Regions from separate parts of the Neobacillus sedimentimangrovi genome, predicted to be linked through region 2. Evidence: riboswitches for the same ligand, from Rfam matches in the RefSeq annotation. Region 2 holds a riboswitch; each other region holds the start of a gene.

Region 1 (10,562 bases), on a different contig from region 2:
TACAGGATCCTTTGCAGCAGCAACAGCGGTATTTAATAACACACCGTCGGCCCCTAGTTCCATGGCCAGTGCGGCATCGGCAGGGGAGCCGATTCCTGCATCGACAATCACTGGAACTTCAGCCTGCTCAATAATATAGCTTAAGTTGACTGGGTTGATGATTCCTTGACCTGATCCAATTGGAGAAGCTCCCGGCATGATGGCGTGGCAGCCGAGTTCTTGAAGTTTCCTGGCTAACACGACATCGTCGGACGTATAAGGGAGGACAATAAATCCTTCCTTCACTAATTCTTCTGTGGCTTTTAGGGTTTCGACTGGATCTGGAAGTAATGTCTTGTCACAGCCGATCACTTCGACTTTAATCATGTCACACAGACCAGATGCTTTGGCGAGTTTGGCGATACGCACTGCTTCTTGGGCTGTTTTAGCTCCCGCTGTATTTGGCAGCAGTGTATATTTTGAGGTATCAAGTAGCTCTAGAAAGTTCGGCTGACTTGGTTCAAAAATATTCATTCGTCTGACGGCAAAGGTTAAGATTTCTGCTTCAGAGATTTCAACGGCATTTTTTTGGATTTCATAGTTTGGATATTTTCCTGTTCCAAGTAATAATCGGGATTGAAAAGAATATGGACCAATTTTTAACATATCAACCGCCTCCTACAAAATGAACTATTTCAATTCGATCATTATCTGCTAATCTAGTATTCTCATGTTCTAAACGAGAAAGTATTTTCCCGTTTACTTCTACGACGATGATTTTCTCATGGATGTTATAATGTTTGAGTACATCGGAAACAAACGTAACATGTTCCGGTAATTGTACAGATTCACCATTTAATGCAACTTTCATTTTTACCTCCTACATTACGGATGGTTGATGTCGATCGAGGCGAAAGGCTGAAAGCTCAGTCGTATTGCCTTCCAACAAATCGGCTACAAGTTTACCAGTTATCGGACTTAATAAGATTCCGTTGCGGAAATGTCCGGTTGCCACAAAAATTCCCTTATATTCAGGGTGCTCACCAATGTATGGTTTTCCATCATTGGTTTGCGGCCGGATACCGCACCACACCCGTTCCCAAGTGGCGTCCCTGATTTCTGGTACGAGCTTCACCGCTCTTTCGATTAATGAGGCTATTCCCCCAGGTGTGACGGCCTTATCAATAGAATTTTCAATCATCGTCGCTCCAATATATATTTCTCCATTTCGTTTTGGAACGAGATAGCAGCGCTTATCTGAAAAAATAGTTGTGTTGATGATTGGTTTATCCACTTTCACAGAAAAGCACTCGCCTTTTACCGGAAACACAGGAAGATCCTTTATCAGTCTGTTAGCCCAGGCACCTACCGCGATGACAACCTGCTCACAATGAATGATCCCATTTGAAGTATTTAAGCCTTTCACTTTGCCTTGATCATAGATGAAGGAGAGGACCTCCGTATGTTCGTGAATCTCTGCTCCAAAATGGAGGGCAGCTTTCGCAAAGGCTTTCGTTAATTTTTCCGGATGTACATGTCCATCATTTGGGAGGTACATCCCTCCGGCTACAGTAGGAGATAGCGCTGGTTCCAGCTCCCTGATTTCATGGGAATCGAGCCATCGAATTTCATGGTCCCACTTTCTTTGAAAGAGGACTTGTTGTTGAACTTCATGTGCGATATCTTCGGTTTCGGCAATTTTAAGCATCCCTTTTTGGACGAACTCAATATCAATGCCGGAGTATTCCAATAATTCTTGTGAAAGCGAGGTAAACATCTTTTGGCTTTTTAATGCTAGCTGGAAAAGCGGGCCATCTTGTTCAATCTCCGCTTGGGCTGCCAGCATTCCGGCTGCGGCACGGGATGATTCAGCGGCTATTTGTTGCTTTTCAAGTAGAATAACTTTTCGTCCTTTTTTGGCCAGTTCGAAGGCAATGGAGGTCCCATTCACTCCTCCTCCGATAATGGCTGTGTCAAATGATTTTTTCATCAATTCCATCTCCATTTTTTCACTAATAAGAAAGGATTAATTGATACACACCAAGAACTTTCTGATTTATCCATTTACGATTGTTTATGTAAGGCCATTGTATACGCTTTTACGGCATCGAGCGGGTTGCAGGAATCTAAAACTCCTGACATCACCGCAATACCAGCTACCCCAGCTTGAAGTACCTGCGGAGTATTTTCTGGTGTGATCCCGCCGATGGCAATAACCGGGATGTTGAGTTGGGATAACTTGGTTAATTCCTCCAGTCCTTTAGGAGGCAGGCCAGGCTTTGATTTGGATGGAAAAACATGGCCGTATAGCAGAAAATCTGCCCCCTCTTGATGGGCTTCTTCATAGGAATGGATGGAGGCCCCTACTTTTAGTAGAGGAAAAGCTTTTTTTACATGAACGGCATCTAAACTGTGCCCAGCTAATTGAACACCGGCCGTTCCTGCCGTAACGGCGACATCCACGCGGTCATTAATCATAATTTTGGAAAGTGGAATGTCTTTAGCTAACTGCTCAACAGCTTGAAAAAGCTCTTTTGCTGACTTTTGTTTTTCCCGTAAGTGAATCATGGTGACATAGGGATGTATATCCGTTAAAATCTCATGTAATTGTTCAATCGGCATTTTGCCATTGGAAATAATATGTAACTCCTTTATGTTCATCCCCCCAGTTTTCAGATAGATACCGCTAGAGGGAAAATAAAAAGCCACTTTCTTTTGTAAGAAAGTGGCTGTGAATAATGCATACAACGATCCCATTTTCCACTTCCCTACGCTGGTATTAACCAGATCAGGTTCATAGAGTCCCGAAGTAACACTTCGATCTCAGCCTTTTATAAAGGCACCTCTAGCGGATTTATTTACGTATTTATTTGTCATAATTCCTACGCTATCCATCGTAACACATTGAATAATGCCTGTCACTTGTTTCCTTGTTTTTTCTTCCTATTTATCTATTTTACAATGTTTGAATGGTGGTTTATCTCTAATTTTAAACCGCCGCCGTTTGCGTCTTTTGTTTCTTAGGTATTCTTACCGATTACTATCGTGGGCATTTTGAAAAGCATCGTATGAAATAATATTTTTATTAGCTATATCAAAGGCAATATAATTCAGTTTGACATTATAAATTATATCCTTTAAAAAATTCGATTCCTTTTTTGTAAGTGATACATGGTAGTCTTTCTCTGCCACTGTATCCGTGAACCATTTCCGTTATAACATTATATTTTTCCGTAAAATCAATTGGTGTTATTATAATTTTTAAAGTTTTTGCATTTTGATGGAAATTATGTTAAATTATGTTAGTATTTTTGTTTGGGGCAACTTTCGGAGATTCAACTAGTGGAGCCTCTTCTGAAGAATCTTTCCAAATTAAATATAATGGTGCCGCCTGGAATTACAGTAAGTCAAAATATCAATATACTTCGTTTAAATATACACGAGATGGTAGAACTTTACTGAGTAAAACAGCCTATAACGGCAAAGTTACAGGTTCTGTTTGGGACGATTTAAGATGGGGAGACAAGTATACTACGTATTTTTCTTGGAAGCGTGGACCACTTAAATAATTTTTCTGGGTTTGATTTTTTTAAATATTCGCTTAACAAAATTTAATGAAATATCTATGAGATTTAATTATTAATGAATTATAGGAAATCGTTGGGGCCTGATAGGTGTTTTTCTACAGGTCCCGATTTTAATTAGAAATAATGTTATCGACTTTTAAATCTTATAAAGTACCGCATTACTTTAATTATGAATAATAACTAATTGTTTTTACAGCTACGTAGTAGGTATTATTAAAAGGTGATACTATTAAATTTATAGATGCCATCTTTAAGGAGTAGTTTATGAAATATTCTTTATTTAGATTTTTCGACGTTTTTGAGGCGGTTGCTATCTATCTAATCTGTTTTGCTTCAAACTTACTATGTATTTATGTACAAACGTTGAATTTAGAAGGTTCTTCTATTTTAAAGTCTTTTTTGGAAAGTATTACAGATTATCAACTTATTATAAATATTTTTCTTACATTTATTATAATAGTATTTCACTATCAATTTTTAAATCGTAGGAAAACAGAAATATTCTGCCGAATACTTGTAGGAGATACGATGGTAAATATTATAATCCGATATATCTTGAATAGTATAGCTATTTTAGTGTTTAGTTTTTTACTCTCACTTTCATTAAACTTCTATTTAGGGCTGAATGTAACCAGCAATCTTTACTTAGTTTTTATTTTTATTATATATATACTATTTAGTGCGTGTCAGGTGAAAAAAGAATGAAAATTTTACATTTTTTTATAACTAGAATATTTTTAAAAAGATGGACACTTGTTTTAGGTATGATAATATTACTTTTTTTAGCTAATTATCTTTCTTTTACTGCTGCTCGTTCAATTATTTCAACTTTTCAAGGTTATCAAGAAATAGAAACTCTGAATCAAGAAGGAACTTTTATTGCTAATCTAGACCCAAATAGTGAAGCTGATTTTGATAGAATTGAAATAGATGATACAAAAAAAGTATATGAATATTTAAACAACAATTATACTTATGCTATGCAAGTCGATGGTTTTGTCACTTCATTATATAATAAATATAAGATGGAAGTTTCTTTCAATTATATCAATGAAGAGGCTTATAAGATAAATCAATTTAGATTATCTCAAGGAAACCACTTAAACTTCAACTATAAATTTAATAAAGAAGAAATACCTGTTTTAGTAGGTGCAGGTCTGGCCACAACATATCCTGTAGGGTCATATATTGAGATTACAGATCCTGTCACCCAACAATTAGTCAATTTAAAAGTTCAAGGGGTCTTGGAGAAGAATACTCATCGTTCTAATTTTTATGCTCCTAATTCAAAAAATTATTTTAATTTTTCGATTTTTCTACCTATTAACGAAGAATTTATTCAAAGTGCAGGTCTTGACCTCCTCGTTAATGGTTTGATGGACATGGTGCTTCTTGATTCGACAAAAGAGAAAGCAACGAATTTAAGTGAACTTATCCAGGAAAATCTAGGTTTAAAATTTAACTTTTTTAATCAACAAGAAAATTTTAATTACTTTGAAGATTCTTATTTTGATTCATTAAAAATTATCTGTATTATCACCTTTATTTTGCTACTAATCATTGTTTGTCTAGCTATCTGGAATACTTTGGTAAGCATTCGTTTGATGATAAAAGATTTTACAATCAATTTATTAGTCGGATTAAGTTATTCAAAACTAAGAGCAATTTTTTATAGTTATTTTGGAATATTGTTTTCTATTAATCTAGTCATACTATTTGTGATAACCGCTTTCAATAGATACGGCTTTTGGTTAAAAAAAGACTCAATATTTGCTACTTACGGAATGTTTGGCTTAATAAGTATGGATTGGATTGCTCTACTAATTGTTCTCTTTATAGATTTGATTATTGGGTTTACGATTGTTGAACTTACGATAAAAAAAATTAAAAGTATTCCGATTTCCGTGGGGGTGTTAAAATGAATAGTATAATTAAACTAGAAATCCAGAAAAAAACATTCAAGAAGAAAGGTTTTTCTATCTTAAATGATTTTAAATTGGAAGTTGAACCTGGGGAAAGACTTTGTATTATAGGGGAATCTGGAGTTGGAAAAACTTCTTTGCTTAATATTATTGGTCTACTTGATACACAATATCAAGGGAGCTATAAGCTTTTTGGTTCATCTGTTAAGGATTTATCACGAAATAGACTAGCTGAGTGGCGTAATCAAAAAATTGGTTTTGTTCTTCAGGAGTCCGCACTAATTAATTCTTTGACCATCGAGGATAATATTAAATTGCCGCTTATGTATGCTAACATTGAAAAAGACTCAACTGTCCAAGATCACTTTAAACGAATTGTTAATAAACTTGGGATTGAGTCCATTTTGAAAAAAAAACCACTTGATTGTTCTGGTGGCCAACGATCTAGAGCTGCTTTTGCTAGGGCTGTCATTATGAATCCCCAAATAATCTTATCAGATGAACCAACTGCGTCTTTAGACTTAGCAAATAAAGAAAAAATTATCAATCTACTTTTTGATATGAATAAAGAATCTAATACTACTGTTATTACAGTGACTCATGATTTAGATGTAGCCAATCGTCATGAACGAATCATTACTCTCGAAAGGAATGAATAAAATGGGATTCTATACAATGATCATGTCATTCATACTTGGCATATTCTTCACCATTTTTGGTGTTTCTCGTAGAAAACGGAATTTTTTATACAAGTTTTTCATAGTGCTAGGAATCATTCTCATTCTTTTTGCTGTTTATCTAGCAAGACCTCATTAAGAATCATAGTTATATATAGGAGTTATATTTCTAATTAAGCCCCTGGCTGGAATTTCATGATACATAGTTATTTTTGCAAAAAAAATCACTGCGTGTAAATGGACACTCCATTTTGACTTCGTGATATTTTCTTGGCTCCGATTTGAAGTTTTCTCCTTTAGTAAAAGTATACCGAATCATCATCATTCTGGGGAACTAGTATATGATTATTTGTATCCTGCTAAAAAGGGCTATCAGCTATCTACATGGCATAAAACGATGGGGAATCAGGATCTAACAAATTCTTGCTGAAAGAATTAGGAGTGGAAACGGTTCTGCCAGAATGGTTAGGGGCCAATCTTCTCATCAAAGGATTTCCAGAGTTTACGAAACTCACAATAGGCTCTCGTATTCTATTTCCAAGCGGAGCAGGTTTAATATGTATGGGAGAAAATCAGCCATGTACTTTATCAGGAGATGAGATTCAAAAACATTATGTGGAGCATGAGAAGCTGTCCACTCGTTTTGTTCGTGCAGGTTATAAAAGGCGCGGGATCGTTTGTGCGGCGGAAAGGCCAGGGGAAATTCATGAAAATGATGAAGTACAAATGTTGATAAATGATTTTGTTCATCTGATGCAATAGAGGAATGATGAGAGAGGAAGATTTCCTATTAGAAGAGATGAATACATATTAGGGGATGATAATCTCTCAAAAAATTTCTTTCTAATCATGTTAGAAAAATGACTAAACGGCCTTTTCCCTATAAATATAGAGCTAAGACCGCTTAGACCATTTTTGTTCTATACTATTTTTACCTCAGTTTAAAATCGTTACCTCTACTTGTTTTCTTCCAAATTGGATCGCTTCTTCTTTAGAAGGAATAAAGACATCAATTTTATTTCCTTTGATAGCTCCACCAGTATCACCGGCAATGGCTTCTCCATAACCTTCTACATACACTTTGCTACCAAGTGGAATCACCGATGGGTCAACGGAAATAACTTTTAGGTCTGGGTTTGCTCGTAGATCAATGCCAGTGGCTGTAATACCAGAGCATCCCTCGCATGATGCCGTATAGGCTGTAGCTTCCATTATAAGTTTCTTTTTACCTTCCGTTGTTGTTGAAGGAGCAGCGGCTGCAGGTTCACTTTTTGTTGTTGCATGATTTGTTGAAGGGGTCGCCGTTGCAGTTGGAGCATTCTTCGTTTCTTGCGCTGCTGGCGTTACTGTTTTTTCACTTTTAACTGTATTCGTTGTTTTTGCTCCTTCAAAGATAATAAGGTTTAAACCAGGATGAATGAGATCCGAAGATAATTTGTTCCATTCTTTTAATTGTGCGACGGTTACATCATGTTCTTGTGCTATGTCCCATAAAGTGTCACCTTTTTTCACCGTATATTGTTTTTCAGGTGCAATGGTGAGGATGTCACCAGGGTGAATAAGGTCAGTTGTAAGATTATTCAACATTTGAATATTTTCAACAGTAGTATTATTTGTACGTGAAAGATCCCATAAGGTATCACCTTTTTTTACAGTGATCGTTGCTGCTTGAACATTAGCACTTACAGTGACTGAGAGTACAGCACCTGCTACTATTGACATTGTTTTCTTTAGCATTGTTTTACCCTCCATGTTCTTTGGTTGCTAATTGTTATTTATCGTAACATAGATTTTTCTCAGAAAAAGAACAGGCAGGTAATATTTTGGTTACGTCTATGGCATTTATATTGCAATAATATTTCTAGAAATGCTAAAACTACTGGAAGGATGTTGGAAATTAAGAGGGGTTTAATAGGTAGCAAATATAAAAATACATTAAAAGGGAGTAATTAAATAAGATAAGCCTCTTCTTTTTACTACAAAAAAAGGTTAGTATTATTAATAGATAAATGAATTTTATGAATAGTAGATCAGAGAAAGGAATATGGGAATATGTTTGGCTTAATAATCATACTATTATTGGTCTTATTTCTGCCTTTTCTAGTAAAAAAAGTAGAACACAACTTGGAAGTTTTTTTGTTTATTATGGGAATTGCGGCAGCGACCATCAGTGGAATGATGGATCGCCATCTTATTGAGAAAGCACTTCTTGACCCAATCCATATTACATTGGCTGTATTTATAGCTGGATTGATTTGTAAGTGGTTTCAAACACAAATTGAAAAATCTATCCTATGGGGAAGTAGAAAACTGACACCAAGAATCTTTTTCGCCTTAACCGTTATATTGCTTGGGTTAATCTCTAGTATCATTACGGCTATTATCGCGGCGATTGTTCTTGTCATTATCGTGAATGTTCTTCCACTTGATCGAAAATCAGAAGTTCGTTTTACCGTATTAGCGTGTTTTTCCATTGGTCTAGGAGCAGCATTAACCCCGATTGGAGAACCATTAGCAACCATTGCTATTAGTAAGTTAAATGAAGACTTTTCTTTTCTACTTCAACTGATTGGGAAAGATGTAGTTCCTGCTGTCATCTTATTCGGGCTTTTGTCCTTAGTCTTGGTGAAACCATATGAAGACCATAAAGGATTAAAAGCGGATAATAAAGGAGAGACCTATAAAGAAATAATCGTCCGTTCTCTAAAAATTTATTTATTCGTAATGGGGCTTACCTTTCTTGGACATGGGTTTGAACCTTTTATCAATGAGTATGTCATTGGTCTTTCTCCAAGTTTATTGTATTGGATTAATATGATATCTGCGATTTTAGATAATGCGACTCTTGTTGCTGCAGAAGTAAGCCCGGCAATGGATACGGAAACCATTCGAGCGGTATTGCTCGGTTTGATTATTAGTGGTGGAATGCTCATACCTGGTAACATTCCAAATATTATTTCAGCAGGAAAGTTAAACATTACGAGCAAAGAATGGGCTGCCTTTGGTGTTCCAATCGGATTGGTTTTCATGGCAGTATACTTTATCCTATTGACTGTCTTTTAGTAAATAAGGGATCATCGGTAGTTCCATTTATTATGTGATGCATCTTTGCAATGGTATTGATTAATGGAATTTTCTGTTGGTTTCATTTTTAATTGGTTTATGGTATGATAAATGTACAAAAGAATAGCTAAGAGTTATGGAGGAGTCTGTCACCAAGGGGATTATTATGCCCTTTGGTAACAGGCTCTTTTTTTGTTGTAAATTTTTATGAATATGGAGGGATGGAATCTATGATTATTCTTCAATTGGTACTCATTATCCTTGCAGCCAAACTGGCAGGAAGCTTAAGTGTGAAATGGGGCCAACCTTCTGTACTAGGAGAAATAATTGCAGGGATTTTATTAGGGCCATCTGTGTTTGGACTCATTAGTCCATCAGATACCTTATCCGCATTTAGTACGATAGGTGTTATCTTGTTAATGTTTATCGCAGGCCTAGAAACGGATCTTGATGAATTAAAACGCGCTGGAAAATCATCGGCCTTTGTTGGATTTGGTGGCATTCTTGTTCCATTATTCTTAGGATATGCCGCAGGAGGAATAATGGGTTTAACCAACTTACAATCATGGTTTTTAGGTGTGATGCTTTCTGCCACGAGTGTAAGTATTTCAGTTCAGGCTCTTAAAGAAATGAATCAGTTGAAAACTCCGGAAGGAACGACGATATTAGGTGCTGCCGTTCTTGACGATGTGGTGGTCATGATCATTTTAGCTTTCTTAATGAGCATTGCTGGCGGTGGGGACGTATCCTTATCCACTTTAGTCATGAAGAAAGTATTGTTCTTTGTCATTGCTATTTTCTTAGCATGGAAAGTGGTTCCATGGGTGATGAAGAAATTAACCAAATTCCCAGTTAGTGAAATGGTCGTTTCCTCAGCTTTAATCATTTGCTTTATTTTTTCAGTCGCAGCGGAATACACAGGTGTGGCTAATATTATTGGAGCTTATATAGCTGGGATTGCGATTAGCTTAACAAAATTTAAGCATGAAGTGTTTGAAAAAGTGGAAACGATTAGCTATTCGATTTTCGTACCCGTATTCTTTGCCTTCATTGGAATTTCGGCAAAGTTTTCGGGGATTATGGATCATTTAGGTTTAATTATTGCACTTAGTATTTTAGCGATTTTAACTAAATTTATTGGTGCAGGACTTGGTGCCAAACTTTCTGGTTTTGGATGGAATAGTTCAATGGGAATTGGTTCGGCCATGGTTTCTCGTGGGGAAGTAGCCTTAATTGTTGCGGCCATGGGTTCATCAGCAAATTTAATTCCTCAAGATTTATTCGCTATAGCTGTAGTAGTAGTGATCGTGACAACCCTTGTTACTCCTCCAATG
Region 2 (10,562 bases):
CCATATTTGGAATTATCAAATGAGGACCACCAACCATTCGATATTCGCATTCTATTGCAAAAAAATGAACATGGAATATGGAAAGAGCTTGGACGCGGGATACGAATTGGAAATACGGGAGGAATTTTATCCAATTTAAGTGCAGGAGGAACAATTGAAACATTTTCTAATTGGATCACTTCTATACCGAAAAACAAAGCCGATTATATCCGGTCCGAACTAGACTATATTATAAGTGCCCTGCCCCGTCTACTTGAAGATCAGTTTCCACCGTTGTTTGAAATTGGAGTGGACATTGGGATCGCCAAAAACGGTTCTATTTGGATTCTCGATATCAATTCGAAACCTGGAAGAAAATTACTTTTGAATACTTTCCCAGAAATAAAGGAGCAACTTTTCAAAGCTCCACTTCTTTACGCAAAACACCTTTCCGAAACAGATCATCAAGAAAGGAAGGACTTTTATGCGAAAACATTATCTCATTGAGTTCGTACAAAATGATCAAATGATCGTTTTTTGTCCACCTTCTATTTTTCAAGAGAAGGAGCTAACAAGAATTGCCTTTGGTTCTAAATCAGTGGAAGCAGAATTTCTTCCTCACCCAGACAGTGACAACTGCATTGTCATAAATAGGCACATTCAACATGCACTGCAAATTCCGGATTTCAAGCAACCTTATCATCTTTTTATTAATGGAAATACACTTTTCATTGGTCCACTGGTTGGTATCTTTACAGCAGGTTTTACCGATCTTGATGAACAACCGATCGGTGAAAGAACACAGTTTTTTTCTAAACTCTTATCTGTAAATAAAACGGTTGGTGCCCTATCTTTTGTGTTTGGGGAACAACATATTGATTGGAAACAAGGAACCATTGAAGGGTACTTTTATGAAAACAATCGATGGCAGCAACTTGAAGTCCCCTTTCCAAATGTGATTTACGATCGACTTCCTAACCGAAAAAGTGAAAGAATTCCAAAATTAATGAAGGTAAAAGAACGGCTTCAAAAAGAATATCTTATCCCTTGGTATAACCCTGGCTTCTTTAACAAACTAGATATTTATGAAAGACTGGAACAAGATAGCTCGGTTGAAAGATATCTCCCTGAAACTCATCCGTTTACATCCTTCTCTATTATCGAAACCATGCTTTCCAAATATGGTCATGTGTTTGTCAAACCGAGAAATGGCAGTCTTGGATTAGGAATTCATCAAATCATCTATGATCGTGAAACAGGTAAATATTACTGCCGGTATCAAGATTCAGAAGAAAGAAATCGACTAAGAAAATTTCCAAGTCTAGAATTATTATTTAAATGGGTATTTGGTAACCAGTCACTTGAAAATATGATCGTTCAGCAAGGAATACACCTTATCCGTAAAGACCGACGTCCAGTAGATTTTCGTGTTCATACAAATAAAGATGAAACAGGAAATTGGAAAGTAAGTGCCATTGCAGCAAAAATAGCTGGGCAAGGTAGTGTAACAACACATAAAAGAAACGGTGGAGAAGTCAAAACAATTAATGAAATATTTAATAAAGAAGAATGTAATATATACACTGAAAAGCTTTCAAAAGCTGCTTTGGACTTAAGCAACGTGCTTGAGCAAAATATTGAGGGCATTATTGGAGAGATCGGTTTCGACTTAGGAATTGACCGAAATGGTGATGTTTGGCTATTTGAAGCAAATTCTAAACCAGGCAGGTCCATTTTTAGCCATCCGAAAATGAAAGATTTTGATCTATTAACCCGTAAATTATCTCTGGCCTATGCAGTTTTCCTGACGGAACAGTCCTTACTTCATCCCGAGGAATTGTACAAATGAATAATATACAATCACGACCGCTTGTCGGAATCTTATCAGCCCAAAATAAAGATGGATCGTTAGCGGGAAATATACCACTATTTAAAAAGATTCAAAAAAAGCTTATTTCACTTCATGGAATAAGCTTTATCTTTACTTTGGAAGGGGTTCATCATGATTGGATTGAGGGTTTCATTTATTCCCCTGATCACAATAAGTGGAATAAAGCCTCATTTCCTTATCCTGACGTCATATATAACCGAATTCCGTTTCGAACAACTGAGCAATCCGAACTTTGCCGGATATTTTTTTCTTCTTTAAAGGATCGAAAAATCCCGTATTTTAATCCAGGTTTTATTGATAAGTACAAATTTTATAAACTAATGGGTAATCATCCAAAAATAAAAAAATATTTACCTGATACCATTCCTATACAAGAAAAAACAGAATTTTTTTCCTTCCTTAATAAACATAAAAACATTTATCTTAAACCTGCTCAATCATCCAAAGGATCTGGAATTTACCGTTTAAAAACATCCACTTCCAATCAATTACTATTAGAAGGACGAACAACACAAAAAACTTACTTAACCTTCCAACATTTTTGGGATGTGTGGGAACAAACTTTAATTGACAAAAACTACTTGGCTCAAATGGATATCCACTCTGCTGAGTATGAAGGAAAACGTTTTGATTTTCGAATCCTCGTTCATGCTGATCCATTAGACTACTCCTTAACTGGTGTTGGCATCCGCCAATCCCAAAGACAAGATATTACTACCCACACCATTTCAGGTGGCAGGATCGTGCCTTATCCTTTACTGCAAACGGAGGAACATGATCAATTTATTCAATCGATCATTTCCCCAATCGGAAATACATTGTCAAAAGAGTTCGGTTTTTTTGGTGAATTTTCCATTGATGCGGGAATTAGCAAGGATGGCCGGTATTATATATTTGAAGTCAATTCAAAACCAATGAGTTTTGATGAACCGGAAATTGAAGAGAAAAAAATCGAACGACTATGCCATTTGTTTTATCATATACCAAATTTTACCTAATTACATTTTTTTCTTCCCTTCCACTGTGTAAACAGGTAAGCTTGAAGTAAAGATGTTACAAACTTGTACACAGGGGGGAAAAGCGACATGATCATGCATTTTCAGTTAAAGCCATTATTTGAAAATAAGAACATTCCTGGATGGAATTTTTCCTTCTATTATAAGAAGGAACGATACACCGGAATTTATCATCAAACTGGAAAAATTGAATGGACGACAAATACCCCGGAACAAGAAGAAATCGAATTTCTGACAAGTCAAATTCATGAACTTATGCTGTACCATGTTTATGAATAATGGTGGATCTTGTATGAAAATGCCTCCTTTCTCACAAAATATAATTAGATTTGGGAAAGGGATGGTAATCGTGCAAGAAAAAAATAAAGAGCTTATTAAGGAAGATACAAAATATGAAGGCAGAGACAAAGCCTACTTAGATATAGATCGAATGATAAATGAAGGATTGTCCGGCGGATCTGTTCACATACGTCAGGATGGAACAAATATTGAAGAATCCCATGTATTAGAAAATGAAGAGCCGCCCTATGAAGCGAAATAATTCTAATACTACATTACAGGCTGAGCCAATAAATCGGGCTCAGCTTTTTTAATAGATAAAAATTTATTTGTTCAATTTCAAGAATTGTCTAGCTCCAGCACCCTAGCGGCGAGACGCCTCCGCTCTCTTCCCTACGAAAAGTCAACATCGATTCGCCTTTCCGGCTCCTCGTGTTTCCTTTATCTCAGTTGGAGACCACCACAAGGAAGGCTTCGGCAGTATCAACATCGCACGACCGAAAGCGATAGCTTTTGGGAGGAGGCCATACGACGCTAAGCAGGGAGCTTACGCTTTTCTAATAGATAAGAAAATATCTCTTTGACTTCGAGAATTGTCTAGCTCCAGCACCCTAGCTGCTAGTGTCCTTCGGTCTCCTCCCTACGATAAGTCAACATCGAATCGCCTTTCCGGCTCCTCGTATTTCCTTTATCTCAGTCGGAGACCACCACAAGGAAGGCTTCGGCAGTATCAACATCGCACGACCGAAAGCGATAGCTTTTGGAAGGAGGCCATACGACGCTAAGCAGGGAGCTTACGCTTTTCTAATAGATAAGAAAATATCTCTTTGACTTCGAGAATTGTCTAGCTCCAGCACCCTAGCTGCTAGTGTCCTTCGGTCTCCTCCCTACGATAAGTCAACATCGAATCGCCTTTCCGGCTCCTCGTATTTCCTTTATCTCAGTCGGAGAACCTCCAGGCCATACGCAGCTAAGCAGGGAGCTTACGCTTTTCTAATGTTATAATAGATCTAAGTAAAAAAATGGGGAAATGAATGATGTTAAGAAAGCTATTATCAATATACGAAGACGCGGTTTTGTTTTCTGAACCACCAGAAAAACCTTCTGAACAGTTTTATATCTTTTATGATAAGAATGAAAATGATTGGGTCGGTATTCCGAAATTTTCTATTTCAGATAAGGAATTCACACTGCTTAAAACACTATACGAATTAAAGGATTTTCAAACTACCTCTTATACTACTGCTGCAGGACAGTGGCAGGAATACTTATTTTTAAACGGACCTAGTCCTACAAATAATACCAATACTTCATATCGTTTTATTCAGTTTCAGATTAACGGAAATGAACCTGACCAAATGGAACTGGAATCAGCATTCAAAGGTTTTTTTTCTGATGAAGTCATTATTGTTTGGGAAAATTGCAATAAAGGAATCATCATTGAAGAAAAAAAGCAAATTTCACTTTCTGAAGATGAATTAATGACAGCTTCAGAGACGCTCGAAAGTGATTTTTTTGTAAAAATTTCCTTTTTTCTAGGAAAGCTTTATTACATGTCAGAACAGCTTCGTGATAATTTTCAACAAGAAAGAGACTATTTTACATTTGCCTTAGCCAGATTAGGCAACACAAATCTTTATACATTTGAACGGGTTTTTCCAGCATATTTAGCTTACCATTCACCTTCAGATTTGATGACACCTGAACTAAAAAAAATGTTTGACCTTTTTGAACAAGACCCGGATTTATTTTCAACGATACTTATTTTTTTGGAAAATAATTTAAACTCTAGTTTAACCGCCAAAAAACTATATATTCATCGAAATACATTGCAATACCGTATTGATAAGTTTGTAGAGCGAACAGGAATCGGATTAAAGGATTTTTACGGGGCTTTTACCGTTTTTTTTGCCTGCCAAATGTATATGAAACAACAAAAATAACACATTGCCCAAAAAAGCGCTTTCATTTTTTGTGCAGACTGTCCATATAGATTTTCAGCCAAAGCCTGTAAACTGAAAATAACAAAAATTAGGGAGGCTTTCAAAATGGCTGAATTGAAATTAGATCATATTTATAAAATTTATGATAACAAAGTAACAGCTGTTAAAGATTTTAACCTACACATTCAAGATAAGGAATTCATCGTGTTTGTCGGCCCTTCAGGTTGCGGTAAATCTACCACTTTAAGAATGATTGCAGGATTAGAAGAAATTTCAAAAGGTGATTTTTATATTGACGGCAAACGAGTGAATGATGTGGCGCCAAAAGACCGGGACATTGCAATGGTTTTCCAAAACTATGCGCTTTATCCTCATATGACCGTATATGATAACATGGCATTCGGTTTAAAGTTACGGAAATTCCCTAAAGATGAAATTGATCGTCGTGTAAAAGAAGCTGCAAAAATTCTTGGTCTTGAACCTTACTTAAACCGCAAGCCAAAAGCTCTCTCCGGCGGTCAGCGCCAGCGTGTAGCACTTGGCCGTGCCATTGTCCGTGATGCAAAAGTTTTCTTAATGGACGAGCCATTATCAAACCTTGATGCCAAGCTTCGTGTTCAAATGCGTGCTGAAATTGCCAAGCTTCACCGCCGCTTAAATACGACGACAATTTATGTAACCCATGACCAGACTGAAGCGATGACTATGGCCACTCGATTAGTTGTCATGAAAGACGGCGTCATTCAACAAGTAGGGGCGCCAAAAGAGGTATATGAAAAACCGGAAAACGTTTTTGTTGGAGGTTTTATCGGATCACCAGCTATGAACTTTTTAAATGGCAAATTAGATGATGGCAAATTTATCATAGGCAATCATTCAATTATAGTTCCTGAAGGAAAAATGAAATATCTTCGCGAACAAGGTTATGTTGGCAAATCCATGATCCTTGGAATCCGTCCAGAAGATATACACGATGAACCAGTTTTCATTGAAGCCTCATCCGGTACAAAAATTAATGCTCAAGTTGATGTTGCAGAATTAACAGGAGCTGAATTAATGATTTATTCAAGCATCGATGACCAAGAGTTTGTTGCCCGACTTGATTCACGTTCCGATGTAAAACCTGGCGAAACATTAGAATTAGCTTTTGATTTAAACAAAGCTCATTTCTTCGATGCAGATACAGAAGTACGCGTACGTCCATCTAGTGAAATGTAAAATTCGATTTAAACCCTGTTCCTTGGAACGGGGTTTTATTCTCTAATAAACATCACTTCTTCATTTGCACACGCTGGACAGCGATACAAATGTGGACATTTATGGCCAGAATAGGTGTCCGTAAATCCATCCTCCATTTTCATTAAATCAATATCCATATATGGGCTATAATCATCGTAATAATCTTGAAGCCTACCGCTTTCCAACATAGGTTCTCCACAGTTGGTACATAATATATATACTTCCCTTAATCCATTGCAAACCGGGCAGATGGACATATCAAATCACCCTTTATTTTTAGAATATATCCTTAGTTTGTGTTAATGGATTGCCTCTATTACTGGGAATAAATTACCAAACCCAACAATCGAATAAGCCCTTAGAAATAAATCATAATAAAGAATACAAACAGCAAAAAAACAAAAAATTGATGGTTGAAAGGAAATCGTCATCATACTGCAGATCATCCAATTAACAAAACAATCAGCTCCTTTATTTGCTAGATGGTAAAGTTTTCCTAGTAAAAAAATCATTAATAATATGGGTTAGGCCAAGGCGGCTTATAATATGGTTCAATTCCATACTAACCCCAAACTTATTAAGAGGAGTGTTAACTACTATGCCTAACAACAACAACTCTAACCAACTTTTAGTACCAGGAGTACAACAAGCACTTGAACAAATGAAATATGAAATTGCTCAAGAATTTGGTGTAACTCTTGGCGCTGACACAACTTCTCGTGCAAATGGATCTGTCGGTGGAGAAATCACAAAACGTCTAGTACAAATGGCTGAATCTCAACTTGGCGGCGGATTTCAACGCTAAGAAAAAGTAAAACACATTATACAAATTAATAATATGGCTTAGCCCCCTCCATTTTGAGGGGGCTTTCATTCTCCTTAATTTTTTACTATCCCCTTCCTCGTTTCGTCTAACAGTATCGTTTTTTAAATTCATCACCATTTATCACTATAAATTAAGAATAAAAAAACTGCGGACACATTGCCCGCAGCCTATGCTTTTAATATGGTATAACCAATATAATATGTAAGTATTAAAATACTCCCGATTGCAAGTACAACAGAGTAATCTGACATCGATACCCACCCCATCTTCTTTAATAAATATCTATAAACTACCATAACCTGTGATTTATTCCAGTGATAAAAATCACGCCATATATAACGTAACATGAACATTTTGTGAACATTTACTTTAAAGGAATTAAGATTATAATAAAGGTTAAAATCTTTAAATTTTTCTTGGGAATAATAGCCTCTGTTCTTTCAATAAACATATCAAGACAGTCAAAAATAAATTCTCTTATCTTAAAAAAGACATTGCCCTATAAGGACTTAAAAAAAACATTTTTAGCCCAGCTTTTTAAATTTTACATATTATTATCATTGGCTCCCTATAATATTCAGACAAGATTCAGAGTAAAACAAAAGGAGGATGCCCATTAAAGTTGAAACCTTTGAGCACCCTCATTCTCCCTATTAATGTTCCTGAACAACCATTCGCTTAGGCATGGCTGCAATAACCAGAACGACGATTATTGCACTGATTATGAAACTTGGAAGCATGTATGTTCCATTATATAGCAATGAGTAAACGGCGACCGGCTGGCCTTCAGGGGCATATTCACCAAAAAAGACAATTCCAGATATGACATGACAAAAATAGCGAAGCAAGCTTCCTACAAATGTTCCTACCACAACATAAACCATCCATTTCGATTTATCCCCTGATTCTAGTGCTTTTTTAACGGATCCGGCAAAAACACCAGCAAATCCCACTACAGTAAAGGCGATAAAATAATCTATGATTGCTTGAAGAATCGTGTAGATTTGTGCAAAACCAATTATGAATTGTAGAAGTCCCAGTAAAAATCCAGTTAATAAACCACCTTTTATTCCCCAGCGGTACGCTATCAAGAATACAGGAACCATTGCGATAGAAATTGAACCACCTTGTGGCCAAATCTTTAATGAAAGAATATTAGCTGCTAAATCCAATAAATAGGCAAGTGCAGAAAATACGGCCACTTCAGCCATAAATCGAGTATTACTCCTTTTCTTGTCCATACTTAGTCCCCCTCATAAATGTATAAATCTTGTTCCTAGACCACATGTTTTTGCATTTATTAACAAAAAAAGCAATGCAAGACGAAAGGATTTGTCTGCATTGCTATATTTTAACCGGCAAATCCACATCCCTACGCTAGTGCTAACTAACAGGTTCAAAGGGTCAGAACTCGAACATTCACTCTCAGCCGCATGTCGCAGCCCCCCTTGTGGAACTATTCAATTGTTACCATAACGAATATACTATTCTTTTAATCTCTTGACAAGAATCCTTATGGATTTTAATAAAAAAAAAGGATTTTTTCTTTCCTTCAGCGAATTATGTAAGTAATTAGTTATTTCCATAGGGGGATACAACATGTTTACGGGTGAAAAAACAGAATTAATGACTTATTTTGAGAAAAATGAGGAGAAGCTACTGAAAGAATGGGAAAGGCAAATTATTGTGTCAGAAGATGACCCTTTTAAAACCAAAATATCCAAGAACGCTAAATCCCTATTTCATGTTATTCTGAATATTTATCAACGCTCAGAAGACGAAATATTAAAAATCGTAAAAAAACTCGCTAATGAAATTTCAGAAGAAAGAGTAAAAGCCGACATTAACATAGGCGAATTCGTATATAATGTCAGCCTTGGCAGAACTGTTCTCTATAGTTGTATCAGTCAGCTAGATGTTCCATTATCAGAGCTGCAGGAAACAATGAATAAAATCAACTTTTGTTTTGATAAATTCTTATACTATGCCGTTTCGTATTATACTGAAGCAAAAAACAAAATTATTGAAGAAAAAAATATGTTTATTGATTCGACACACCAGGATAGGTTGACTTTACTAGGACAAATGACATCCAGCTTTATTCATGAATTTCGCAACCCTCTAACCTCTATCCAAGGATTTATTCAATTGCTTAAAGCTGATTATCCAGACATGAAATATTTAGAAATTATTTCAAGTGAATTAGATCAGCTAAACTTCCGAATTTCACAGTTCTTACTTTTATCAAAAAAAGAACTGATAGGAAAAGAGAAGGAATATTTCAAAGTTAATAAACTAATAGATGAAGTGTTAAATTTCCTATATCCTAGCATTTTAGATAGTAAAGTAAAAATTAAGCAGTCATTATTAGGCGATGTTACACTTTATGGTTATGCCGATGAAATTCGCCAAGTAATTATTAATATTATTTTCAATGCAATTGATGTATTAAATCATCATAACAACACGAATCCAACCATTGAAATCATTAGCAGTATACATAATCAAAACCTAATGATTGCTGTTTCAAACAATGGACCAATGATTCCCGAAGAATTAAGAGAATCGATTTTTGAACCATTCTTTACAACAAAAAAACTTGGAACAGGCCTCGGATTGTTTGTTTGTAAAGAAATTATTGAGAAACATAAAGGGACACTTTCTTGTGATTCTTCCCCTGAAAAGACAACATTTTCTATAGCACTACCGATTAATATTTCATCTCCTGAAATAGAACAGCGAATATAGGTACAAGTCTGATCCCTCTTTACAAATTGGGATCTTTTTTCATCTAAATGTTATATTTACACGATCATTTCTGATTGCATATGCTGTAGTAAAAAAGATTGGGAGTTTTGCCCTTATGTTTACATTAAAAGTTGATCATGAAATTGAGCTTCAACTGTTTCAAATACAGCATGCCGAACAACTTTATCAGCTATTTGAGAAAAATCGTGGGCACTTACGCCAATGGCTTCCTTGGGTTGACAGCATTACTTCCCCCTATCAATTAATGTCCATTATACCTGTTTGGCTTACTCAATTCTCTGAGAACACTGGTTGCAATCTTGGAATTCTTTTTAGAGGAGAACTTGTCGGTTCCATTGGTCTTCATCAAATTGACTGGTATAACAAAATGGCAAGTATCGGATATTATCTAGCGAAAAAAGCAGAGGGGCATGGTATTATTACAAGATCTGTTCAAGCTCTGCTAAGGTATGCTTTCTTCGAGCTAGGATTAAACAGGATTGAAATTCGCTGTGGGATCAACAACCATAAAAGCAGAGCAATTCCCGAAAGATTAGGCTTTCAAAAAGAAGGAATTATTAGAGATGGTGAACTTCTAAATGGTTATTATCACGACATCCTTCTATACAGCATGCTTGCCC
Region 3 (10,562 bases), on a different contig from region 2:
AAGCTTTGTAGAAAAGCATTCTATGACTTAAAGCGGTTGCATTTGGGAGGATGCCATACGCCGCTAACCACGGTGCTTGCGCATTTATTATGATTTTTTGTTAGAAATGGGGAGGTTCTATTGGATAAAAAAGTTTTATCGGAAACTTTACAAAAAGTAAGAGAGGTAAACCCGTTAGTACATAACATCACGAATGTAGTTGTGACCAATTTTACAGCGAATGGATTGTTGGCTTTAGGGGCTTCACCGGTAATGGCCTATGCGGCTGAAGAAGTGAAAGAAATGGCGCAGCTTGCTAGTTCACTAGTTTTGAATATTGGTACATTAAACCCGCAAACAGTTGAATCCATGATTTTGGCAGGAAAGGCCGCGAATGAAAAAGAAACACCTGTTCTTTTTGATCCAGTGGGAGCAGGAGCCACCCAATACAGGACAGAAACTGCTAGGAAAATCATGAATGAGGTTAAAGTATCCATTGTTAGAGGAAATGCAGCTGAAATTGCAAATGTTGTTGGAGAAAACTGGAAGATTAAAGGAGTGGATGCAGGAGAGGCCAATGGGGATGTGGTTAATCTTGCCATTAAAGCTGCTCAAAAATTTAATTGCGTTGTGGTCATTACGGGAAAGGATGACGTCATAACCGATGGAACTACAACCTATTTAGTATCAAATGGCCACCCACTATTAACAAAAGTGACTGGAGCAGGATGTTTATTAACTTCTGTCATTGCGGCATTTGCTGGTGTGGAGAAAGACTTGCTACGTGCCTCAACGGCTGCTTTAACTTTTTATGGCATTGCAGCGGAAAAGGCGGCCAAAAAAACAGCAGAACAGGGCTCGGGTAGTTTTCAAATTGAACTATTGAATCAGCTGGCGATGGTTACACCGGAAGAATTGATTCAATTAGCCGTTTATAAAAAATTACAAGGAGCTGATTTAAATGTTTAAGGCATTAACAATTGCTGGTTCCGACAGTGGTGGCGGTGCAGGAATTCAGGCGGACCTAAAAACATTCCAGGAGTTACAAGTTTTCGGTATGTCCGCGTTAACCGCAGTGACTGCTCAAAATACATTAGGTGTTCACGGAGTTTATCCAATGACAGCGGAGGCAGTTTCTCAACAGATCAAAGCCATCGGTGAGGATATGGGTACGGATGCCATTAAAACTGGAATGTTGTTTAATGCTGAAATCATAGAAGCTGTCTCTGAGCATCTAGTAAGATATCAATGGAAAAATGTGGTGGTAGATCCCGTTATGATTGCTAAAGGAGGCGCCTCTTTACTTCAACAGGAGGCCATTTCAGCTTTGAAAAAATATTTATTACCTCGTGCTTTGGTAATAACACCTAATATTCCGGAGGCCGAGGTGTTGACCGATATGTCTATTCGAACTGCGCAAGATAAAAGGGAAGCGGTAATGAGACTGTTTGATTTAGGGGTGAAAAATATTGTCCTTAAAGGAGGACATGATGAAGATCCTTCAGAATCAGTCGATTTACTATTCGATGGTAAAGAATTTTATACATTTTCCAGCAAACGAATTTCGACGAAAAATACGCACGGAACCGGTTGTACGTTTTCTGCTGCAATAACCGCTTGGTTGGCGAAAGGTTTATCTGTATTGGAGGCCGTGACAAAGGCAAAAGAATTTATTCAGGCTGCTATCGAAGAGGAAATTGAAATTGGCCAGGGACATGGACCTACAAACCACTGGGCGTATCGAAAAAGGAATAAGGTGTTGATTGACTCATGAACCATTTAAGAGAAATGCTAAAGGTTTATTTTATTATGGGAAGTACCAATTGTTTTAAGGATCCACGAGAAGTATTAGCAGAAGCTATCGACGGTGGGATCACCATGTTTCAATTTCGGGAAAAGGGTGATGGAGCGCTGACTGGAGTTGAAAAGTTTAATCTGGCAAAAGATCTACAATCTTTGTGCCGGAAGAATCAAATCCCTTTTATTGTTAATGATGATATTGAACTAGCACTTGCCCTGGATGCTGATGGTGTACACATTGGGCAAGAGGATGAACCAGCAAGTGTAGTAAGGGAAAAGATAGGAAACAAAATCTTGGGCGTTTCTGTACATTCAATGGAGGAAGCATTAGCTGCTTTAAAGGATGGTGCAGATTATTTTGGAATTGGCCCGGTTTTTCCGACAAAAACAAAAAAAGATGCAAAACCATCACGCGGGACAACACTCATTGAAGAACTAAGAAGAAAAGGTTACAGCACCCCAATTGTAGGAATTGGTGGTATTACAACCGAAAATGCTTCAACTGTTATGGCGGCAGGAGCTGACGGAATATCTGTCATCTCAGCTATTAGCCATGCGAGTTCACCATACCAAGCTGCAAAAATCTTAAGGAAAAGAGTGGAGTCAGTAGAAAAGGTAATATAAATTGGCAACAAGCTGAGGCTGACTAAATTTTATTCGATTACAGAAGCATGTAGCCAATACATTAGATATTTGAGTATGAAAGAGGCAAAAAATAGATGAACAACACATATAAGCTGACATTGACTGCCATGATGATTGCAATTGGAACACTTTCAAGTAGTTTAATTGTGATCCCGATTGGATTTACAAAAATTTTCCCAGTACAACATTTCTTAAATGTGTTATCAGCTGTTCTATTAGGACCTTATTATGCTGTCGCTCAAGCGTTTGGCGTGTCTCTACTAAGAAATCTTATGGGAACCGGTTCTGTTTTTGCCTTTCCAGGTAGTATGGTTGGAGCATTGTTAGCAGCACTACTATTTTGGAAAACTAGGAAACTATTTATGGCATTTTTGGGAGAAGTAATCGGAACGGGAATTCTTGGAGCCCTCCTTTCTTATCCGATTGCTACATTATTACTTGGGCAAGAAGCAACTTTGTTTGGATTTATTCCTCTTTTCATTTTTAGCTCTTTTGCTGGAGCCCTGCTTGGGTTTATCATTTTAGGTATTTTCTTAAAGAAAAATGTCTTGTTTTCTACTAAAAAGGACATTGTCCAGCATGATAAAAATTAAATAACGAAACACTAGGGGTAGCCATATTGGCTTGAGATGGAACAATTGAATTTCCGAACCCTTTGAACCTGATCTGGTTTATTCCAGCGTAGGGAAGTGGCTAGCTATTTTGTAACCCGCTCCCTATCTTCATATAGGTGAGCGGGTTTTTCATTATTGATTAAGGAGGAAGAACATGTCCATCGTTGTAAATCAATTGGCTGAAGCAATTTCGCAAGAAGTCGAAGCTAGAAAAGATGAATTAATCAACTTGTTAAGTAAACTTATTGCATTCCCGACCGTGAGTCCTCCCGGACGGAATACCACAGAAATTCAGGAATTTATTAAAACCTATTTAGAAAATTTAGGTTTTCAGACGGATATGTGGGAAGTTTATCCTGGTGATCATAATGTTGTCGGTATTTTACAGGGAAAAGACTCAAAAGAATATAATAGCTTAATTATCAATGGACATGTAGATGTAGCCGAAGTTGGCGATGATTCGGAATGGAGTTCATCCCCATTTACTGCTAGAATTACAGATTCTTATGTTTATGGCAGAGGGACTTCAGATATGAAGGGAGGCATTGCTGCATCCTTAATAGCTATTAAACTTTTAAAAGAACTTGGCATCACTTTGCAGGGAGATTTGCAATTTCAATCTGTGATTGGTGAAGAAGTTGGTGAGGCCGGCACCTTATCTTGTTTGGAGAGGGGCTATACAGCCGATTATGCTGTAGTGGTGGATTCAAGCAATTTACATATCCAAGGCCAGGGTGGAGTCATCACAGGTTGGATCACCATTGAAAGCAAAGAAACTTATCATGATGGAATGAGAAGAAAAATGATCCATGCAGGTGGAGGTGTAAATGGGGCAAGTGCAATTGAAAAAATGATGAAAATTATCGCTGGCCTTCAGGAACTTGAACGTCATTGGGCGATAACGAAACGCTATGAGGGGTTTCCTCCAGGAACAAATACCATTAATCCTGCTGTTATTGAAGGTGGTAGACATGCGGCATTTGTCGCTGACAAATGTTCCTTATGGATAACTGTTCATTTTTATCCTAACGAGGATTATGAAGACATAATCCAGGAAATTGAACAGCACATCATGGCTGTTGCAGCATCTGATCCTTGGCTTCGGGAAAATCCACCGCAATTTGTTTGGGGTGGAAAATCAATGATCATTGACCACGGAGAAGTTTTTCCTTCGTTAGAGTTGGATCGGGATCATCCTGGTACACGTTTATTAGTCGAATCTTACGAAAAAATGATTTATCAAAATCCAATTGTGGGAATGTCGACAACGGTTACGGATGCTGGCTGGTTAGGTCGTGCAGGTATTCCAACGTCAATCTTTGGTCCGGGCAAATTGGAGGATGCACATGCCGTAAATGAAAAGGTCGAAATACAGCAATTGTTAGATTTTACGAAGGTGTTGGCCGTCTTTATAGCTGAGTGGTGTAATACCCGTAAGCAAGGGGAGAGGAATGACTCAAATTAGATTGGATACGAATGATGGAAAAGGAGGATGATAGTTATGAAATTTTCATATAGGCTTCATGAAAAAGTAAACGGGATATGGGATAAAACACATGAGCATCCGTTTGTTGTCGGGTTAGGTAAAGGAGATCTTCCTGTCGAATCATTTATTCGTTATATGAAACAGGATTATGTGTTTCTTATCGATTATTCAAAATTATTTGCGTTAGGTACGGTAAAAGCCAAAAACATTGAAACGATGGCGGCTTTTGCAAAACTACTCCACGAAACATTGCACGGTGAAATGGACCTACATCGGGCCTATGCAAAAAGATTTGGTATAACCGAACAGGATCTTGAGAATACGAAACCAACACCTATCAACTTGGCCTACACTCGTTATATGTTAAACGTTGCTCAAAATGGTTCTCTTGAAGAATTAATCTCATCCCTCCTTCCTTGTATGTGGAGCTACTGGGAAATTGGCAAAAGGTTGGTAGAAACTTATCCAGATTCGATTAACCATCCTTTTTATGGGGATTGGGTGAAAATGTACTCATCTGAAGAATTTGGTTCTTTAGCACAATGGCTAATCGATTTAATCGATCGTTTGGCAGAAGGTAAACCAGAACGAGAGTTGGTTGTCTTAGAGGAACACTTCCTAACCACATCTAGGTTTGAATACATGTTTTGGGATATGGTTTATGACGGGGGTGATTGGCCTGTCTGATTCATCCATTCTTCGTATTAAAGATTTGAGTTTTTCGTTTGACGGTAAGAGCAAACCTATTTTTTACCAACTTTCTATGGATGTAAAGGCTGGTGAATTTGTTTCTATCATCGGTCCAAGTGGAGCAGGGAAGAGTACTCTTTTTAAATTAATTAACGGTTTACTTGAACCTGATGAGGGGGAAATCCAGATTAAAGGAAAAAAGTCCGGCTCACGATTAGGAAGTGTTGGTTATATGCCACAGAAAGATTTCCTGCTTCCATGGCGGACCGTATTGGAAAATGTGGTGCTTCCGTGTGAAATTCTTAAAGAAGATTGGAGAAAGAAATTGCCGGTAATTCAGGAATGGTTATCCCGTTTTGATCTTTCTCAATATGAAAATGCTTATCCAGATGAATTGTCTGGTGGAATGAGGCAGCGTGTAGCATTTTTAAGAACTCTCATGACTGGCAGGGATCTATTATTATTAGATGAACCATTTGGTGCACTTGATTCTATGACAAAACGGAACATACATAGTTGGCTATTAGGTTTGTGGGGAGAATTAAAAAAGACAGTATTGTTTATCACCCATGATTTAGAAGAAGCGATTTTATTAAGTGATCGAATTTTTCTAATAAAAGATGGTCGAGTACAAGAGAGGATAGTCAATTTAGCCAGACCGAGAAGTACAGAACAAATTTATCATTCAGAGTTGATAGAAATGAGAAAAGAACTGGAGAAATTGATACATCATGACAACTAAATGGAAAAATTGGATAAGTGAATATGGTTTATTTTTATTGGTGGCTATTTGCTTGATCAGCCTATGGGAATGGGTAGTTGTCAAAGGGATGGTGCCATCGTTTATTGTACCTTCACCCTCGAAAATATGGCATGCACTCGTTGAAAATAATCGGCTTTTAATGATAGAGCACGTACCTGCCACTTTAAATGAAGTACTGATTGGTTTTGGGATTTCATTATCAGGGGGACTTTTGTTAGGAATCGGAATGTACTTTTCTAAAGTTTTAGAGAAAATACTTTATCCTTTCCTAATCATCTCACAAACGATTCCACTGATTGCGATTTCTCCCATCTTTATTATGTGGTTTGGATATACCATTTGGAGTAAAGTAGCAGTTACTATTTTAATCGCATTTTTCCCGATTGTGGTTAGTACATATGATGGTTTGAAATCAGGCGGACAAGAATACCGTGAATTATTAATGTCAATGGGGGCTAACCGCTGGATGATATTTAAAAAAGTTCAGCTCCCAATGGCGATGCCATCCATTTTGTCTGGTGTAAAAATGTCGGTTGTGTATAGTGTGGTAGGTGCCACGATTGGCGAATGGCTCGGGGCGAGCGAAGGATTAGGGTATTTTAGCCGTAGAATGTCAAGCAATCTGCAAGCAGACGCAGTTTTTGCTGCGATTTTCCTGCTTTCGTTAATGGGACTATTATTGTTCTTGTGTATTTCTTTTATAGAAAAACAGATTTTAAAGAAAAAATTACGTTAGCGGCAAGAGAGGATGCTTTTGATGAAGAGAATAATGCTGATTATGGTAAGTTTAATATTGTTGGTAGTTAGTGCCTGTGGGAAAGAGAATTCAAGTCAGGTATCAGAAGGTGGCAAGTCCAAGCTTGAGAAAGTAACGTTGATGTTGGATTGGTATCCGAATGCCGTTCATTCCTTTCTTTTTATGGCAAAAGAAAAGGGATATTTTAAAGAACAAGGGCTTGATGTAGATATCCAAATGCCTGCTGACACAAATGATCCGTTAAAATTGGTGGCGGCAGGAAAAGTCGACATGGCCATTAGTTACCAGCCACAGGTTATTGTAGCGCGTGCGGAGGACATTCCAGTTCAATCTTTTGCTGCCATTGTACGCAAACCACTTAATCACATTATGGTTCATGATAATAGCTCGATCCAATCACCAAAGGATTTAGCAGGGAAAAAAGTTGGCTATCCATCGATCCCGTTGGACGAAGCCATTATTCAGACCATGGTTGATGCTGATGGGGGAAATGCGGATAAGGTAGAAATGGTTGATGTCGGTTGGGATCTCATCCCTGCGTTAGCAACAAAGAAAACAGATGCATTAATGGGAGCTTACATTAATCATGAAAAATTATTAATAGAAAAAGAAGGATATCCTATTCGTACGTTTGATCCGGCTGACTATGGGGTTCCTAACTACTATGAATTAGTAATGGTTGCCAGTGAGAAAGGATTACAGGAAAAACCAGAAGTATTTAGGAAGTTTATGAAAGCCGCTGCGAAAGGACAAAAGTATGTAACAGAACATCCTGAAGAAGCATTGGAATTATTAATAAAACAAGAGGACAAATCCTCTCCACTAGATAAAGAGATCGAAAAGAAAAGCCTTGAAATATTGTTACCACTAATGGACGCAGGAGAAAAACCATTCGGATACCAAGACCCACAAACCTGGGAAAATGTCACCCAGTGGCTCCAAAAATATAACATTATAAAAGAAAAAGTAAACTCAAAAGAAGCCTTCAAAAATCTATAATAAGAACCAAAAAGGTGTCAAATACCATGTAAAAATTTCATGGTGCTTGACACCTTTCATCATTTATTAGGAAAAAAAGTATGGATAGTATGGTCGGGTGATGAGGTTCATAAGGTAGGCGGATATTTCGGCGTTTGGTTTTCTTTTGGAATTGAGGAAGTGGATGATGGTTGCTGCGTCACGGATGCCCACACCATGACCATAGTATTGATCATTTCCAAAAAAGACGACATTTTCGGCACGCCAATGCGCCTCTTTTGGTGAAAAATCCGGATTATTAAAATGTAATACGTCACCCGGGAGAAAATCATCACCGTATTTATGAATAACAGGAAGGTCATCATCAAATTCCCAATCTCTTAAATATAGTCGCCTATACAAGCTATCGAATCTAGCGCTTCCAATTGAGTAGAGAGCTGCCAGATAAAGGACAATCGCGATTCCTGTAGCACACTCAGTCGCATAAAGTGAACCGTTTTTTAAAATGTCAAGTATGGCGGTGGAAGGTCTAACATTAGGTTTGAGCAAAAAGCCACCACTACTAGTACGATCCCAAAATTCTCTATTGCAAAACGCATATTGGAAAGTTGTAAATTTCAAGCCGCTCCCATTTAGATCTCGGGCAGCTTTCATTGTATTGCTTCTAAAGAATAATTCAAATCTTAACTGATTGATTGTTGGATAATCATAAATGACTTGGTAAGTGGCCATTTTTTTAATGATGTTTTTATGTTCACTTTTTGTGAATACTCTGTATAAGTCTTCAGGTTTCACTATAACCCCATTTATCCTGATCATATTTATCCCCCAATTCATCCATTCGTCTTTTTAAAGAATATGAATGCTTTGGCTCGGTTTATTTATCAATATGAACCAATCCCTTCATAATAAAAAATTTTAGGGGTGGTGTTCATATTAATTTTATATTCAAAAGGAGGAATCTGAATGCGTAAAAGTAGTCAGTCATTGTTTATCTTTTGATCAATAGGAAATTTTTCCCAAATTCAATTAATTTCGTTATCCTAAATAGTTTTATTAATAATTGTTTCATCGATTGTATACCATGCTATAATGGAACCACAAATCAAGTGGAAGGACGTGTCATCGTTGTCAATAGAGAAATTGAAAGTAACTCAATACATCCCACCTAAAGGAGACTATGAAATTTTTCAAGATGAGAACCATTTTAAAGAAAAACTTAAAGAATGGGGGCTTCCTGTTGCCAAAAAAGAATTTTGGTACAAGGACCGCAATTTTCAATGTCATGTCACGATAAAAGGGTATGAAACATATGGAAATAACAATAATACTCTCATAATTGAATTTCCAAATGGTGAGATCAGCTGTATCCATCCGGCCTATTTAAAAGAAATGCAGCAAGCAAGCTTTGGGAAAGAAAGTATGATTCTTGCTGAGGATAAACCAAAAATAATGGATGAATCTGAAGTGAAAATCACAAAAAGTTCGGCAAAAGTACAAAAGGAAAGACGAGCAGAAACTTCTCAAACAGAAAAAACATCCTACAGTAAAGAAAAGGAACAGTCTCAGAAGATTGATTTGCCATCAGGAAAAGTTCACTTTACTGCAACCGTTAAGCAATTTGCATTAACTTATAATCCTTTTAGTGAAGAAAATGATGAAGTCGTTGTTCTCAAAAATGTTCAAATCGAACAGGAAAATCCTTTGGAACTAGGTCTTGCTTGGTGTAGCCATAGTAAAACATTGAAAAAATTCGAACTGGCAAAGGGAGATCAGCTGGAGTTTGACGGAAAAGTGGTCGCCAAAAAGCTTGCAAAAGGGAAAGATGTACCAGATGAATACATAGTAGAAGCTCCAGTCCTATATAAAATTAACAATCCTTCCAAAATCGTCAAAAAATAATGTGGACTCTTTCAGTCCCATTTTTTTTAGGGAGTTTAAAAGGAGAATTATTCCATATTTGAAGTGTTATTATTTAGATGATCATTATTCATTTGTATGAGCGTAGGGGGATAACCATTGTATTCCAATTTTTGGGGTAGTCATTTTATAAGGTTATAAAGTAAAATAATATTTTGCAGTAAAAATTTATAAGGAGAAATGGTCATGAATCAGACCTATACACTAAAACAAAAAACGAATCAAATCTTCCTTCTGTTGATACCTATTTTAATTACGCAGCTTGGAATGTTCTCCATGGTATTTTTTAATAACATTATGTCTGGTAAATATCATTCCTCTGATTTGGCAGGAGTGGCCATTGGTTCATCTATTTGGAGTCCAATCTTTACTGGATTAAGTAGCATCCTTATGGCAGTGTCCCCAATTGCCGCGCAAAATTTAGGACAGAAAAAAAACCATGAGGTTACTTCTGTTGTTCGTCATGGAGTATACCTCTCATTATTCATAACGATCATTATTATTGTTAGCGGCATGTTTTGGTTGAATCCCATATTAGAAAAAATGAATCTATCTCCTCGTGTTCAATCGGCAGCCTATGATTATTTAGTTGGCTTAAGTTATGGTATCCTTCCCTTATTCGTTTATAACGTTCTTCGATCTTTTATTTATGCATTGGGAAAAACACGAGTAGTTATGTTTATTTTGCTGTCTGCTCTTCCGCTGAATTTTTTATTTAATTATGTACTGATTTTTGGAAAATGGGGTTTTCCGGAACTGGGCGGTGCAGGTGGAGGCTATGCCACATCGATTACCTATTGGGTAATTTTGCTTTTTACAGTGATAATCGTCAAAACCCAAGATCCATTTTCCAATTATAGGGTTTTTTCTAATATGCAAATGTTCACTTGGGAGAAATGTAAGGAGATATTAAAAATCGGTATTCCAATG

The links. Region 2 has a riboswitch for thiamine pyrophosphate ahead of thiT (energy-coupled thiamine transporter ThiT). Riboswitches for the same ligand answer to the same signal wherever they lie in the genome.
Region 1: linked by a shared signal. The riboswitch ahead of GZA11_RS08845 (thiamine phosphate synthase) and the one ahead of thiT (energy-coupled thiamine transporter ThiT) in region 2 are both predicted to bind thiamine pyrophosphate.
Region 3: linked by a shared signal. The riboswitch ahead of GZA11_RS01310 (acetylornithine deacetylase) and the one ahead of thiT (energy-coupled thiamine transporter ThiT) in region 2 are both predicted to bind thiamine pyrophosphate.

Annotation. Positions count from the first base shown of each region.
Region 1 is NZ_JAAFZF010000021.1:420-10,981, reverse strand. Features, by position in the region: gene GZA11_RS08860 (thiazole synthase) at 1-645, opposite strand, end outside; gene thiS (sulfur carrier protein ThiS) at 647-850, opposite strand; gene thiO (glycine oxidase ThiO) at 860-1,969, opposite strand; gene GZA11_RS08845 (thiamine phosphate synthase) at 2,044-2,640, opposite strand; TPP riboswitch at 2,728-2,836, opposite strand; gene GZA11_RS08840 (hypothetical protein) at 3,279-3,548, shown strand; gene GZA11_RS08835 (ABC transporter permease) at 4,268-5,488, shown strand; gene GZA11_RS08830 (ABC transporter ATP-binding protein) at 5,485-6,147, shown strand; gene GZA11_RS08825 (MOSC domain-containing protein) at 6,589-6,927, shown strand; gene GZA11_RS08820 (LysM peptidoglycan-binding and 3D domain-containing protein) at 7,102-7,902, opposite strand; gene GZA11_RS08815 (DUF1646 family protein) at 8,218-9,228, shown strand; gene GZA11_RS08810 (cation:proton antiporter) at 9,459-10,562, shown strand, end outside.
Region 2 is NZ_JAAFZF010000045.1:3,178-13,739, reverse strand. Features, by position in the region: gene GZA11_RS13240 (YheC/YheD family endospore coat-associated protein) at 1-486, shown strand, start outside; gene GZA11_RS13235 (YheC/YheD family endospore coat-associated protein) at 464-1,828, shown strand; gene GZA11_RS13230 (YheC/YheD family endospore coat-associated protein) at 1,825-2,868, shown strand; gene GZA11_RS13225 (YheE family protein) at 2,956-3,165, shown strand; gene GZA11_RS13220 (hypothetical protein) at 3,236-3,427, shown strand; gene GZA11_RS13215 (PucR family transcriptional regulator) at 4,203-5,108, shown strand; gene GZA11_RS13210 (ABC transporter ATP-binding protein) at 5,214-6,326, shown strand; gene GZA11_RS13205 (hypothetical protein) at 6,362-6,604, opposite strand; gene GZA11_RS13200 (alpha/beta-type small acid-soluble spore protein) at 6,946-7,152, shown strand; gene thiT (energy-coupled thiamine transporter ThiT) at 7,827-8,414, opposite strand; TPP riboswitch at 8,526-8,632, opposite strand; gene GZA11_RS13190 (histidine kinase N-terminal domain-containing protein) at 8,773-9,921, shown strand; gene GZA11_RS13185 (GNAT family N-acetyltransferase) at 10,037-10,562, shown strand, end outside.
Region 3 is NZ_JAAFZF010000001.1:251,623-262,184, reverse strand. Features, by position in the region: gene thiM (hydroxyethylthiazole kinase) at 121-948, shown strand; gene thiD (bifunctional hydroxymethylpyrimidine kinase/phosphomethylpyrimidine kinase) at 941-1,753, shown strand; gene thiE (thiamine phosphate synthase) at 1,750-2,403, shown strand; gene thiW (energy coupling factor transporter S component ThiW) at 2,499-3,017, shown strand; TPP riboswitch at 3,021-3,129, shown strand; gene GZA11_RS01310 (acetylornithine deacetylase) at 3,193-4,503, shown strand; gene tenA (thiaminase II) at 4,540-5,211, shown strand; gene GZA11_RS01300 (ABC transporter ATP-binding protein) at 5,186-5,956, shown strand; gene GZA11_RS01295 (ABC transporter permease) at 5,946-6,713, shown strand; gene GZA11_RS01290 (ABC transporter substrate-binding protein) at 6,735-7,733, shown strand; gene GZA11_RS01285 (protein-glutamine gamma-glutamyltransferase) at 7,800-8,531, opposite strand; gene GZA11_RS01280 (hypothetical protein) at 8,841-9,614, shown strand; gene GZA11_RS01275 (MATE family efflux transporter) at 9,819-10,562, shown strand, end outside.